2 regions of the Streptomyces sp. f51 genome follow, and region 2 is predicted to be linked to the other one. Evidence: riboswitches for the same ligand, from Rfam matches in the RefSeq annotation. Region 2 holds a riboswitch; the other holds the start of a gene.
The links. Region 2 has a riboswitch for glycine ahead of gcvP (aminomethyl-transferring glycine dehydrogenase). Riboswitches for the same ligand answer to the same signal wherever they lie in the genome.
Positions count from the first base shown of each region.

Region 1: it holds a riboswitch for glycine, as region 2 does, so the genes downstream of both, gcvT (glycine cleavage system aminomethyltransferase GcvT) here and gcvP (aminomethyl-transferring glycine dehydrogenase) in region 2, are expected to answer to the same signal.

Region 1 is NZ_CP149798.1:5,283,404-5,290,470, reverse strand. It holds gene WJM95_RS23185 (ABC transporter permease) at 1-255, opposite strand, end outside; gene WJM95_RS23180 (hypothetical protein) at 683-1,072, shown strand; gene WJM95_RS23175 (enhanced serine sensitivity protein SseB C-terminal domain-containing protein) at 1,180-1,968, opposite strand; gene WJM95_RS23170 (enhanced serine sensitivity protein SseB) at 2,195-2,971, opposite strand; gene WJM95_RS23165 (AAA family ATPase) at 3,059-3,772, opposite strand; glycine riboswitch at 3,924-4,020, shown strand; gene gcvT (glycine cleavage system aminomethyltransferase GcvT) at 4,167-5,285, shown strand; gene gcvH (glycine cleavage system protein GcvH) at 5,439-5,816, shown strand; gene glyA (serine hydroxymethyltransferase) at 5,829-7,067, shown strand, end outside.
Region 2 is NZ_CP149798.1:889,048-896,114, forward strand. It holds gene WJM95_RS04005 (DUF5999 family protein) at 47-253, shown strand; gene gcvP (aminomethyl-transferring glycine dehydrogenase) at 389-3,274, opposite strand; glycine riboswitch at 3,453-3,548, opposite strand; gene WJM95_RS04015 (PRC-barrel domain-containing protein) at 3,663-4,031, shown strand; partial or broken gene WJM95_RS04020 (DNA polymerase IV) at 4,301-5,662, opposite strand; gene WJM95_RS04025 (MerR family transcriptional regulator) at 5,732-6,406, opposite strand; gene WJM95_RS04030 (bifunctional nuclease family protein) at 6,625-7,067, opposite strand, start outside.

The sequences.
Region 1 (7,067 bases), 4.4 Mb from region 2:
GATCAGGTTCTCGTGGTAGGCGTCCGGGTCCTGCCCGACCAGGTGGGTGAGCACCGGTGCGAGCAGAGCGACCACGATGAGGGCGAGTACGACCACACCGCCCGTCAGAGCGAGCTTGTCCCGCTTCAGGCGCTCCCAGGCGATCCGGCCCAGGGAACGTCCCTGTACGGCCTTTTCGTCGACGGTGGCAACCGTCGCTTCCTCGGCCGCGCCTGGGGCCGCTTCCGCGGTCGGCTCGTGCAATGGTGCCGTCATCTGGCAGGGACCCCTCTCAACCGGCGGTAGCCGGCCCGCGCTTGCCGCTGTGGCGGCGTGATCAGTCCGTAGTACTCAGGAGTTAAACCCCTGGAGACCGGAAGTCTTCAGTGCTTTGGCGATCCGTTGCCAGACTTGGCAGTCAATGGATGCGCAAACGTGACGCCATCTGGAAGGTTCCGTTATTCGGACGGCGGATATCAAGGAGCGAACTGTCGCAACCAGGACATCTCGGCGCACAGTCGGATGACACCGGTCACGCTTGCACCAAATCGCCACACGATCCCTTCCAGCCACCCATGGACCACGATCGGTCACCTTCGCCACGCGAGACCTCTTCCCTTGCCCCTCAATGTGAAGATCCGATAACTTTCCCAGGAAATCGATCAACCGATCGATTACGAAACTGGGGGCTGTTTTGCGGAAGTTGACCACTCGGACGCTCTTGGGCGGCGCCTGCGCCGTGCTCCTGACCATGGCCACGGCCGGAGCCGCGCACGCCGGAACACCCACCGGACGCGTCGCGTACGTCACCAACAGCAGCGGCAGGGTCGTGGGCGAGCTGACGTTCAACGACGACGCGGACAATTTCTTCGTGTGGGACACGTACGCCGACGGGCACGGTGTGCGCGGGGAGATCCACTACGCGGGCCAGAGGCTCGCGTGGGCCTACGACGGAACGGGCGCGGACAGCACCATCGCCTCGTTCCACTACGACATCCAGGCGGGGACGACGTACTTCGTCGAGGTGTGCACGGTCGACGGAGCCAACGACACCACTCCCGTGGCGTGCGGAACAGGCACGGTCACGGAGTAGATCCCGCCGTGTGACGGCGACAAAAAGCCGCCCCGCCCCGGTCGAGGGCGGGGCGGCTTCCTTCTTGCGACGTCAGGCCGGTCACGCCGGGAGCCCGGCGCGGCCGGTCAGTACGCGGCGCCGCGCGGCGCCGGGCCCCCGTGTCCGTGCGCCGGGGCCCCGTGGGCCTCTCGGTCGTAGAACGGGCGTGCGTTCGCGCGCAGCCACATCGCCACCGGGTCGAACTCGTCCGACATCGCGACGGTGGAGACCGGGAGCCCGTCCGGGACGGCGCCGATCGACCGCTGCATCATCGCCCGCACCGAGTCGACGGCGGGCGGTGAAGTGTCGTACACGTCAAGGCCGATGGCCAGGTACGGCGTGCCGAAGGCGGGCTGGACCCAGGCGCGGCGCAACGACCGCACGGCCGGGGTGAGATGGGCGTTCTGCGTGATCAGCGCGTAGAACTGCGGGATCTCGATGGCGGGTTCGGACAGCCGGAGCGGACCGGCGGGCTGGCGCTCGAGGCCCGTGGCGATGCGGCGCAGATCCAGCCAGGGCACACCGAGGCCGCCGCCCGGAGCGTGCGGATTGAGCCAGAGCCCGAACTGGTCGGGATACAGGGTCCGGGCGACGTCCAGCGCGTCCACGACCTCGTAGCTGCGGTTCCAGCCGCTGGCCGAGAGTTCCTGGGCCGAGGTGACGCAGGGCGCGTACCCGAAGCCGTCCACCGGCATGTTCCCGTACTGGGCGTCCGGGGAGCCGGCCTGGCCGTGCCACAGGAGCATCCACACCTGGCCGGAGGACGGGGTCGCGAGCGCGCGAAGGAGCGCCTCGTAGGCGTCGTAACGCCCGGGCGTCACCTGGCGCAGCATGTGCTCGACCTGCCCGGCCGCGGCCGTGCCCGACGCGCTCACCCTCAACCGCCCCTTCGCGAACAATTCACGACGAACTCATCCCTTACGCCCGAGGCACCGGTCACCGATGTGCGTCAACGCCTCGTCCAGGCCATGAAACCAGCTTATGCGGCGATCGTGCTCCGCCGGGGGAAGCGGGAGAGAGCCGGAAACCGCCGTGCGGGCCGGCCCGGCCCCCGTGCCGCGGGCGGACGCCCCCGCCCGGCGTCCTCCGGGCGGCCGCCGCTCAGTGACCGTGCTGGTAGAAGGGGCGCACCTGGGCCCGCATCCAGTCACCGACCGGGTCCTGCGTCACGTCGAGCAGGACCAGGTTCACCGGAATGTTCACCGGAACCCGGCCGAGGGCGCGGCCCAGGGCGTCCAGCGGCAGGGCCCGGACGTCGCCCTCCCACGTCGACAGCTCGACGCCGACGAACATGACGGGTTCGTCGCCCTCGATGCTGGCCAGACAGCGGCGGGCGCTCAGGACGACGCCGGTCGCGGCGAACTCCGCGGAGGCCGCCGCCAGGAAGTCCATCGGGTCGTCCTGCCAGTCGGGCTCGAAGAGCCGCACCCGGCCCCCGCCGGCCGACCCGTCCAGCTCGGTCCGCCCGGCCCGGCACAGTTCGGCGACGGCTGGCGGCGGCAGCGGCACGCCGACCACGCCGTCCGGGTTCACCGCGATGCCCACCTGCGGCGGAAGTCCGCGGGCGAACTCCACGGCGGGCGCGATCGTGAACGACATGTGGCTGCCGACGACCTGGCGGAACTGCTCCTCGGAGCTGAAGACGGGGACGTACACCTGGCCCCCGAGGTCCATCGTGGGCAGGTCGAGCGCGCCGCTCTGCGGGCCGCCGCCGTTCGGCAGCGGCACCCAGACGAAGCTGCGGCCGAGCACCTCGACGATGCGAGCCGCCGCCGAGGGCCCCGCGGGCACGCCGAGGGAGGAGGACAACACCTCCTCCAGCTCGTTGCCGGGCCAGCCGCCGTGCGGCTGGGGGTGCGCCTGTGCCGGGAAATCCATCTGTCCACCGCCCGCTTCGAACCACTGTTCCGGCTGGAAAGGTTAGGGCCTGTCCGGCGCATCGGGCCCACGGGCCACCGCCGCCGGTCAGCCGCCGAAGTCGATCCTGCGCAGCACGTCCGCCGCGTGCCGGTCGATCAGCACCGCCGAACCGCAGCCCTCGGGCAGGTCCCCCCGCTCGGCGGCGCTCAGCAGCCGGGCGAGCGCGCCGCGATGACGGGCGAAGGCGTAGCGCGAGACGCCCCGGCCGCGCTCGCGCTGGCCCTCCAGGGCGGTGCCGGGCGTGACGTCGAGCAGCAGCAGGTGCAGCGCCCCGCCTCGGCGCCTGGCCTCGCGGGCCAGCCAGCGGCGCACCCAGGCCTGCGTACCGCAGTCGTGCACGACGAGTCCGCCGCCCGTGCGCAGGGCCCGGCGCAGACCGGCGTAGTGCGCGAGGCGGACCAGGGGGCGGTAGACGGCGTACGGCAGCAGTCCGGCCATCCGGCCGTCCCAGCGGTCGCGGGTGTCCTGCGAGTCGACGCGCGTGCCCCGCACCGCCCGCCGCATCAGCGTCGACTTGCCGCTGCCGGGCAGTCCGGTGACCACGACGAGGTCGCGCTCGCCGAAGCGCAGCCCGTGCGGACTGCGTCCGACCCGGTCGCGCAGATCCCGTACGACGGCCGCCGGGCGCGGTCCGCGGGCCCCCCGGGCCGGTGCGCCGGGCTGCTCGGGCAGGGCGAGACCCGAGGTCGTCGCGTACGCCGTGGTCCTGTCCACCGTGGCCGTCCTCCCCTTGGACATGGAGTCCATCTCCTCGGACATGGAGTTCCATCTCCCCCGAGTGTAAAGAGAAGGTAATGCCCGGCGCTTCTCCTTTCCGTGCACGGACCGCCACAGCCGTGTCACAGATGGCGGGCTGCCGTGATCGGGGAACGCGTGCGATGATGGCCGCGCCAACTGCATACCGGCCGCTTGAATCCGCGCGGGAGAGTCCTGGGTACGTGTACCCGGGCGCCGAAGGAGCAAGTCCCTCCCTTGAATCTCTCAGGCCCCGTTACCGCGCGGGCGAGGCACATCTGAAAAGCGGGCCGCTCACCGTGGCTCCACCCAAGGTGCAAGTCAGGACCACCGTTTCGTGGGGTCCTGATGAACCTCTCAGGTTCCGATGACAGATGGGGAGGAACGACCTCGCCGTCATGCCTTGGGAGCCAGACCGATGAGCAGCAACGCACCCCGCCACACCGCGCTCGATGCCCTGCATCGTTCGCTCGGCGCGACCATGACCGACTTCGCGGGCTGGGACATGCCCCTGCGCTACGGCTCGGAGCGCGACGAGCACGTCGCCGTCCGTACGAAGGCCGGCCTCTTCGACCTCTCCCACATGGGCGAGATCACCGTCACCGGCCCGCAGGCGGCGGCTCTCCTGAACCACGCGCTGGTCGGCAACATCGCCACCGTCGGCGTCGGCCGCGCCCGCTACACCATGATCTGCCAGGAGGACGGCGGCATCCTGGACGACCTGATCGTCTACCGCCTGGCCGAGCACGAGTACATGGTCGTCGCCAACGCCTCCAACGCCCAGGTGGTGCTGGACGCGCTGACCGAGCGCGCCGCCGGTTTCGACGCCGTCGTGCGCGACGACCGTGACGCCTACGCGCTGATCGCCGTGCAGGGCCCCGAGTCCCCCGGCATCCTCAAGGCGGTCACCGACGCGGACCTGGACGGCCTGAAGTACTACGCGGGCCTGCCGGGCACGGTGGCCGGTGTCCCGGCCCTGATCGCCCGCACCGGCTACACGGGCGAGGACGGCTTCGAGCTGTTCGTCGCCCCCGCCGGCGCCGAGAAGGTCTGGCAGGCGCTGACCGACGCGGGCACCCCCGCCGGTCTCGTCCCCTGCGGTCTGTCCTGCCGCGACACGCTGCGCCTGGAGGCCGGCATGCCGCTGTACGGGCACGAGCTGACCACCTCGCTGACCCCCTTCGACGCCGGTCTCGGCCGGGTCGTGAAGTTCGAGAAGGACGGCGACTTCGTGGGGCGCTCGGCGCTCGAGGAGGCCGCCGCCCGTGCCGAGCAGAACCCGCCGCGGGTCCTCGTGGGTCTGATCGCCGAGGGACGCCGGGTGCCGCGCGCCGGCTACCAGGTCGGCGCCGGCGGCGAGGTGATCGGTGAGATCACCTCCGGCGCCCCCTCGCCCACGCTGGGGAAGCCGATCGCCATGGCGTACGTCGACGCCGCGCACGCCGCGCCGGGCACCGCCGGTGTGGGCGTGGACATCCGGGGCAGCCACGAACCGTACGAGGTCGTGGCCCTGCCGTTCTACAAGCGGCAGAAGTGACACCGGTCCGCACCGGACACGACACGGATGCCCGCGGGCGCCGGTCCTGACGGGCGCCCCTCCCCGGGCCCCGGACGTGACCCTGGGCACATCCGCCCGGTCACCCACGCTTCCCTCCATCAGCACTCCACCGCGTACAGGAGAATTCAGGCCATGAGCAACCCCCAGCAGCTGCGTTACAGCAAGGAGCACGAGTGGCTGTCCGTCGCCGAGGACGGCGTCGCGACGGTCGGCATCACCGAGTTCGCGGCCAGCGCGCTCGGCGATGTGGTCTACGCCCAGCTCCCGGAGGTCGGTGACACGGTGACCGCGGGCGAGTCCTGCGGCGAGCTGGAGTCGACCAAGTCGGTCAGCGACCTGTACTCCCCGGTGAACGGTGAGGTCGTCGAGGCCAACCAGGACGTCGTGGACGACCCGGCCCTGGTCAACTCCGCTCCCTTCGAGGGCGGTTGGCTGTTCAAGGTGCGCGTCGCGGACGAGCCCGAGGACCTGATGTCCGCCGACGAGTACACCGCCTTCACGGCCGGCTGAGGAGTCACCCGCATGTCGCTTATGAACACCCCTCTCCACGAGCTCGACCCGGACGTCGCCGCCGCCGTCGACGCCGAGCTGCACCGCCAGCAGTCCACCCTGGAGATGATCGCGTCGGAGAACTTCGCTCCGGTCGCGGTCATGGAGGCCCAGGGCTCGGTCCTGACCAACAAGTACGCCGAGGGCTACCCGGGCCGCCGCTACTACGGCGGCTGCGAGCACGTCGACGTGGCCGAGCAGATCGCCATCGACCGGGTCAAGGACCTGTTCGGCGCCGAGTACGCCAACGTGCAGCCCCACTCGGGCGCCTCCGCCAACCAGGCTGCGCTGTTCGCGCTGGCCCAGCCCGGCGACACCATCCTCGGCCTGGACCTGGCGCACGGCGGCCACCTGACCCACGGGATGCGGCTGAACTTCTCCGGCAAGCAGTTCAACGTGGTCGCGTACCACGTGGACGAGGCCGGACTGGTCGACATGGCCGAGGTCGAGCGGCTCGCCAAGGAGCACCGCCCCAAGGTCATCATCGCGGGCTGGTCGGCGTATCCGCGGCAGCTGGACTTCGCCGAGTTCCGCCGGATCGCGGACGAGGTCGAGGCCTTCCTGTGGGTCGACATGGCCCACTTCGCGGGTCTGGTCGCGGCGGGTCTGCACCCGAACCCCGTCCCGTTCGCGGACGTGGTCACCTCCACCACGCACAAGACGCTCGGCGGCCCGCGCGGCGGGATCATCCTGGCGAAGCAGAGCTTCGCCAAGAAGCTGAACTCCTCGGTCTTCCCGGGCTTCCAGGGCGGCCCCCTGGAGCACGTGATCGCCGCCAAGGCCGTCTCCTTCAAGGTCGCCGCCTCGGACGACTTCAAGGAGCGCCAGCAGCGCACGCTGGACGGCGCGCGCATCCTGGCCGAGCGTCTGGTCCGGGACGACGTGAAGGCCGTCGGCGTGGACGTCCTGTCCGGGGGCACGGACGTGCACCTGGTCCTGGTCGACCTGCGCAACTCCGAGCTGGACGGGCAGCAGGCCGAGGACCGCCTCCACGAGGTCGGCATCACGGTCAACCGCAACGCCATCCCGAACGACCCGCGCCCCCCGATGGTCACCTCCGGCCTGCGCATCGGCACGCCCGCCCTCGCCACCCGCGGCTTCACCGCCGAGGACTTCACCGAGGTCGCGGACATCATCGCCGAGACGCTGAAGCCGGCCTACGACACGGACTCGCTGAAGTCCCGTGTGTCCGCTCTGGCCGACAAGCACCCG
Region 2 (7,067 bases):
CACCACAGCCATCACTCACATCTCGACCCAGCGAAAGATCCCATCCATGTGCCAGCACCAGCCACTGTGTCCCGCAGCCGAATCAGCCGACCGGGAGTCCGCCCGCCTCGTGGCGCATCACCCGGAGCAGGGATGGAGCCTGCTGTGCAACGGCGTTCTGCTCTTCGAGGACACCGGTGAGCTCCTGCCGGACGGTCAGATCATCGCCCCGCACCGCCCGCTGGGCGGCGCGCCGGTGATGACGGCCGCCTGAGCCGCACGACCCGGGCGGCCGTCACAGGCCGCCCAGACACACGAGGGGCCGGCCCGGAGACGTACTCTCCGAACCGGCCCCGACGCATGTCCGGGGACGGTCACTCCCCGTAGGCGCCCACGTGCCGAGCGCTGATCAGTCCTCGTAGGCGTCCAGCGGCGGGCAGGAGCAGACGAGGTTGCGGTCGCCGTACGCCTGGTCGATGCGGCGCACCGGCGGCCAGTACTTGTCGGCGGCCGAGACGCCGGCCGGGAAGACGGCCTCCTCCCGGGTGTACGGGTGCTCCCAGTCGCCGCCGAGCGCGGCGGCCGTGTGCGGCGCCCCGCGGAGCGGGTTGTCGTCCACGGCCCACTCGCCGCTGCCGACCTTCTCGATCTCCGCGCGGATCGCGATCATCGCGTCGCAGAACCGGTCGAGCTCGCCCAGGTCCTCGGACTCGGTGGGCTCGATCATCAGCGTGCCGGCCACCGGGAACGACATCGTCGGCGCGTGGAAGCCGTAGTCGATCAGGCGCTTGGCGATGTCGTCGACGCTCACGCCGGTCGCCTTGGTGAGCGGACGCAGATCGATGATGCACTCGTGCGCGACCAGACCGCCGGGGCCCGTGTACAGCACCGGGTAGTGCGGCTCGAGCCGCTTGGCGATGTAGTTCGCGGAGAGCACGGCCACCTGCGTGGCGCGCTTGAGGCCCTCGCCGCCCATCAGGCGGACGTACGACCAGGAGATGGGCAGGATGCCCGCGGAACCCCAGGGAGCGGCCGAGATCGGGCCGACACCGGTCTCGGGACCGGCCTCGGGCTGGAGCGGGTGGTTCGGCAGGTACGGCGCCAGGTGCGCGCGTACGCCGACCGGGCCGACACCGGGGCCGCCGCCGCCGTGCGGGATGCAGAAGGTCTTGTGCAGGTTCAGGTGCGAGACGTCGCCGCCGAAGTGGCCCGGCTTGGCGAGGCCGACCAGGGCGTTGAGGTTGGCGCCGTCCACGTAGACCTGACCGCCGGCCTCGTGCACCTGGGCGCAGATGTCGGCGACGTGCTCCTCGAACACACCGTGCGTCGAGGGGTACGTGATCATCAGCACCGACAGCTCGTCGCGGTACCGCTCGATCTTGGCGCGCAGGTCCTCGACGTCGATCTCGCCGTCGTCGGCGGTCTTGACGACGACGACCTTCATGCCGGCCATCACGGCGCTGGCGGCGTTCGTGCCGTGCGCGGAGGACGGGATGAGGCAGATCGTGCGCTGGTCGTCGCCGTTGGCGCGGTGGTAGCCGCGGACGGCCAGCAGACCGGCCAGCTCGCCCTGCGAACCGGCGTTGGGCTGGAGCGACACCTTGTCGTAGCCGGTGACCTCGGCGAGCTGGTCCTCCAGCTCGTGGATCAGCGTCAGATAGCCCTGGGCCTGCTCGGCGGGGACGAACGGGTGCAGCTGCCCGAACTCGGGCCAGGTGACCGGCTCCATCTCGGTGGTCGCGTTGAGCTTCATGGTGCAGGAGCCCAGCGGGATCATGCCGCGGTCGAGCGCGTAGTCGCGGTCGGAGAGCTTGCGCAGGTAGCGCAGCATCGCCGTCTCGGAGCGGTGGTCGTGGAACACGGGGTGCGTCAGGTACGCGTCCGTGCGCAGCAGCGCGTCCGGCAGGGTGTCCTCGGCGCTCGCGTCCAGCGCCTCGACGTCACCCTCGACACCGAACGCGCTCCACACGGCGGCGAGCTGCTCGCGCGTGGTCGTCTCGTCGCACGAGATCGACACCCGGTCGGCGTCGACGGGGTGGAGGTTGACGCCGTTCGCGCGGGCGGCGGCGACGACCTCGGCGGCCCGGCCCGGGACCCGCACGGTGAGGGTGTCGAAGTACGCGCCGTGCACGAGCTCGACACCGCCGGCGGTGAGTCCGGCGGCCAGGACCGTGGCGTAGCGGTGGGTACGCCGGGCGATGGTCCGCAGGCCCTCGGGGCCGTGGTAGACGGCGTACATGCCCGCCATGACGGCGAGCAGCACCTGGGCGGTGCAGATGTTGCTGGTCGCCTTCTCGCGGCGGATGTGCTGCTCACGCGTCTGGAGGGCGAGGCGGTACGCCTTGTGGCCGTCGGCGTCCACGGACACGCCGACCAGGCGGCCGGGAAGGCTGCGCGCGAAGTTCTCGCGGACCGCCATGTAACCGGCGTGCGGGCCGCCGAAGCCCATCGGCACGCCGAAGCGCTGGGTCGTGCCGACCGCGATGTCCGCGCCGAGCTCGCCCGGCGAGGTCAGCAGGGTCAGCGCGAGCAGGTCGGCCGCCACGGTGACGACGGCGCCCAGCTCGTGGGCCTGCTCGACGAGCGGCTTGATGTCGCGTACGGCACCGGAGGCGCCCGGGTACTGGACGAGCACGCCGTTGATCTCACGCCCGGCGAGGTCGGCCGGGATGCCGTCGGTGAGGTCGGCGACGACGATCTCGACACCGGTCGGTTCGGCACGGGTCTCTATGACCGCGATGGTCTGCGGCAGCGCGTCCGCGTCGACCAGGAACAGGCCCTTCTTGTTCTTGCCCATGCGGCGGGACAGCGCCATGGCCTCGGCGGCGGCGGTGCCCTCGTCCAGGAGGGAGGCGCCGGAGGTCGGCAACCCGGTCAGCTCGGCGACGACCGTCTGGAAGTTCAGCAGCGCCTCAAGGCGGCCCTGCGAGATCTCCGGCTGGTACGGCGTGTACGCGGTGTACCAGGCCGGGTTCTCCATGACGTTGCGCAGGATCACCGGCGGCGTGAAGGTGCCGTAGTACCCGAGGCCGATCATCGAACCGAGCACCTGGTTCCGGTCCGCGAGGGAGCGGAGCTCGGCCAGGACCTCGGCCTCGGTGCGGGCGGCCGGCAGCTTCAGGGCCTCGGCGTTCTTGATCACATCCGGCACCGCGGCGGCGGTCAGCTCGTCGAGCGAGCCGTAGCCGACCTGCGCGAGCATCTTGGCCCGTGCTTCGGAGTCGGGTCCGATGTGGCGCTGCTCGAAGGGGATTCCCTGTTCGAGCTCGGAGAGCGGAATGCGAGGGGCGGTCATGGCGGAGGCCTCCTGGTCTGACGCGACCTTCGAGGGGCACCCCGGCACGGGTACCCCGACGGCCTCCCCCTCTGTCATCTCAACCTGAGAGTTTCACCGGATGGTCCCGTGGACGATCCGGCTTTCACCGTCGGTGAGGGCGGGGGCCATCGACACCCGCCCTGCTTTCCAGAGTGACCTCGTCCGTGCGGTACGTGAGCCTGAGAGATTCCGGGGAGGAGTTGCTCCTTCGGCGCCTCCGACGAAATCCGGAGGACTCTCCCGCACGGGATCAGCAGCCGCTTGCCAGCCTACCAGCGAGGACAAGACGACAGCCTTCGAGTGGCCGCCTTCACAGATGTGCTCTTTTGTAGTACTTACGGATGAGTTTGCGACCACTGGAGGGACCGTGCAGACCGACATCGATCCGCGCAACCTGATCGGCCGCAAGGCGTTCGACAGCAACGGCACCAAGATCGGCACGATCGACGAGGTCTACCTCGACGACGCGACCGGTGTCCCGGAGTGGGCGGCCATACGCACCGGGCTGTTCAGCAGGGACGCCTTCGTGCCCCTGGAGCCCAGCGAGCTCGTCGAGGGGACCCTGCGCATCCCCTTCGACCGGGCCCTGATCAAGGATGCCCCCGACTTCGGTGTCGGGCGCCACCTCTCACCCGAACAGGAACTCCAGCTCTACCACCACTACGGCCTCGACGTGGCGTCCCCACCGCCGCCGGACCGCGACTTCGGCCGCCTCGCGGGCTCGGAGGACACCTGACCCCCAGGCCCGGGGCTCGACGCCCCGCCCTCCGGCACCGGCCCCCCGGGGCCCGGCACCCCGCGTACTGACGCGGGCGGCCCGGGACGGGACACCCCGCGGTCCGACACCGGCGGCCCGAGGTGTCGCTTTCCGGCGTCCGACGCCGACGGCCCGGGCTTCGATGCCGACAGTCCGGGCTTCGACGGTGACGGCACAGGGCCGGGTGCCCCGGCCTCCGACGTCACCGGCCCGGGATCGAACCCGGGGTCCGTCCGCGGCGCGTCGGCGTCCTCGGGTCTTCGTTCCACCAGGGGCAGCGGGTCGGCGGGCTCCAGCCCCGGATCGTCCGTCCGGAACGTCCGCACCCGGCCGGGCCCGGAGTACGGCGTCTCGAACCGCACGGTGACCCGCCCCAGCCCGCTCCCCTGCACCCAGCCGTGCCCGAACTCGGCATGGCGGACATCGTGCCCGGAGGGCCACCGCCGCTCCACGGGCGCCGCCTCCCCGGCCACGGCCACCTCCACCGGTTCGTCCGCCGTGTGCTCCTCGGCCGCGGGCTCCCCCTCGGCGGCGGCCGCCTGAGCCTGGGCGAACAGGTCCTCCTGGGTGTAGTCGGCGAGCCCGGAGACACCGACACCCAGCAGACGGACGCCACCCGTCGTGTCCACGCCCTCCAGCAGCCGGGCGGCGGCCTCCCGGACGACGCCGGGGTCGTCCGTGGGCCCCCGCAGCGTCTCGGACCGGGTCAGCGTCGAGAAGTCGTACCTGCGCACCTTCAGCACGATGGTCCGGCCCGAGAGACCGGCCCCGCGCAGCCGCCGCACACACCGGTCCGCGAGCCGCTGCACCTCGAGCTCCACCCGGACCCGGTCGTGGATGTCCACGTCGTACGTGTCCTCGACCGAGACCGACTTGGTCTCCCGCTCGGCCACCACGGGCCGCTCGTCGTGGGCCAGCGCCATAGCGAACAGCGCGTGCCCGTGCGCCTTCCCCAGCAGCCGTACGAGCTCGTCCTCGCCCGCCTCGGCCAGCTCCTCGACGGTGGTGATGCCGGCCCGGCGCAGATGGTCGCCGGTGGCCGGCCCCACTCCCGGCAGCGTCCGCACCGTCATCGGCCCCAGCAGCGCCCGCTCGGTGCCCGGCTCGATCAGCACGAGACCGTCGGGCTTGGCCTGCTCCGAGGCGATCTTCGCCAGCATCTTGGACGCGGCGAGCCCCACCGACCCCGTGAGCCCCGTGACGGCCCGGATGTCCGCGCGCAGCTTCGCGCCCGCCAGCAGCGCCGACGCCTCGTCCCACGCCGTCCCGCCCGCCTCCAGGTCCACGAAGGCCTCGTCCAGGCTCAACGGCTCCACCAGCGGCGACAGAGCCCGCAGCAGCCCCATCACCTGCTCGCTCACCTCGCGGTACAGCCCGAAGCGCGGCACGAGATAGGCGGCGTTCGGGGCGCGCCTGCGGGCCTGTGCCATGGGCATCGCCGAGTTCACCCCGAAGACGCGTGCCTCGTACGAGGCGGTGGCGACGACTCCACGGGGTCCGAGACCACCCACCACGACGGCCTTCCCGCGCAGGCTCGGCTTGGACGCCTGCTCCGCCGAGGCGAAGAAGGCATCCATGTCGAGATGCAGGATCGTGGGCGCGGTTCTCACATCTCCGATGCTGCCCTACGCCACTGACAATGCCCCGGCGGCCCGGGGCATCGCGTCATCGGAGGCCGCTCACACCGCGCGGTTGCGGCGCCGCGCCAGTTCGTCGGCGGGGTGATGCGCGAGCAGCGTCTCCCCGGTGTCCACACGCTCTCCGTGCAACTGGGACAGAGCGCCCTCGACGTCCCGCCAGACCACTCCCACGGCGATGCCGAAGATGCCCTGGCCGCCCTGGAGCAGCGCGTGGACCTCGTCCGGGGAGGTGCACTCGTAGACCGTCGCGCCGTCGCTCATGAGCGTCATGCGCTCCAGGTCCTGGAAGCCGCGCTCCCTCAGGTGCTGGACCGTGGTGCGGATGTTCTGAAGCGACACCCCGGTGTCGAGGAACCGCTTGACGATCTTGAGGACCACCACGTCCCGGAAGCTGTAGAGGCGCTGCGTGCCCGACCCGTAGGCGGGACGCACGCTGGGCTCGACCAGTCCGGTCCGCGCCCAGTAGTCCAGCTGCCGATAGGTGATGCCCGCGGCGGCGCACGCCGTGGGTCCCCGGTAACCGACCTCCTCGGGAACCGTCCCTCCCTCGTCGGGCACTGCTGCCGGCCGCACCGGACCGTGACCGGCCGTGCCGCCATGCTGGGGGCGCCCCCCGCTCGAGCCGAGCCGAGAGCTTGGGGGAGGGTACGGGCCGCTCTCCCCCGGACCGTGTCCGGGAGCACCCCCAGCCGTACCGTCGCCGCTGCTTCTCACGCCGACCTCCGTCCTTGACCTGCCTTCTCGACGGTAGGCAGTCACCCGGGGCGCGTCAACGATCGCCACACTCGGCACGCCGAGTGATAATCACCCTAAGAGTGGTTTCCCGTGCCCTACCGCGGGGAAAGGCTAGCCGAATGCTCTCGGCACGGGCCGCGGCACACCACACGCGCCGCGGGCAATTGCCACCCGGAGAGGCCCTCCGCCGGAGCGCCTCACTGGCTGTTGGTGCCGAAGTCCTCGGGCGAGATCTGATCGAGGAACTCGCGGAACTTCTCCACTTCGTCCTCCTGCTCGTCCGGGATCGCGATGCCCGCGTCGTCGAGCACCCCGTCACTGCCGTAGATCGGCGTTCCGGTGCGCAGCGCGAGCGCTATGGCGTCCGACGGCCTGGCACTCACCTCGACTCCGCTGGCGAAGACGAGCTCGGCGTAGAAGACGCCTTCACGCAGGTCGGTGATGCGTACTTCCGTGAGCTCCTGGCCGACGGCCTCCAGCACGTCCTTGAACAGGTCGTGGGTCAGCGGTCGTGCGGGGGCCATGCCCTGCTGGGCGAAGGCGATCGCCGTCGCCTCCCCCGGTCCGATCCAGATGGGGAGGTAGCGGTCGCCTCCCACTTCACGCAGAAGCACGATCGGTTGGTTCGAGGGCATTTCGA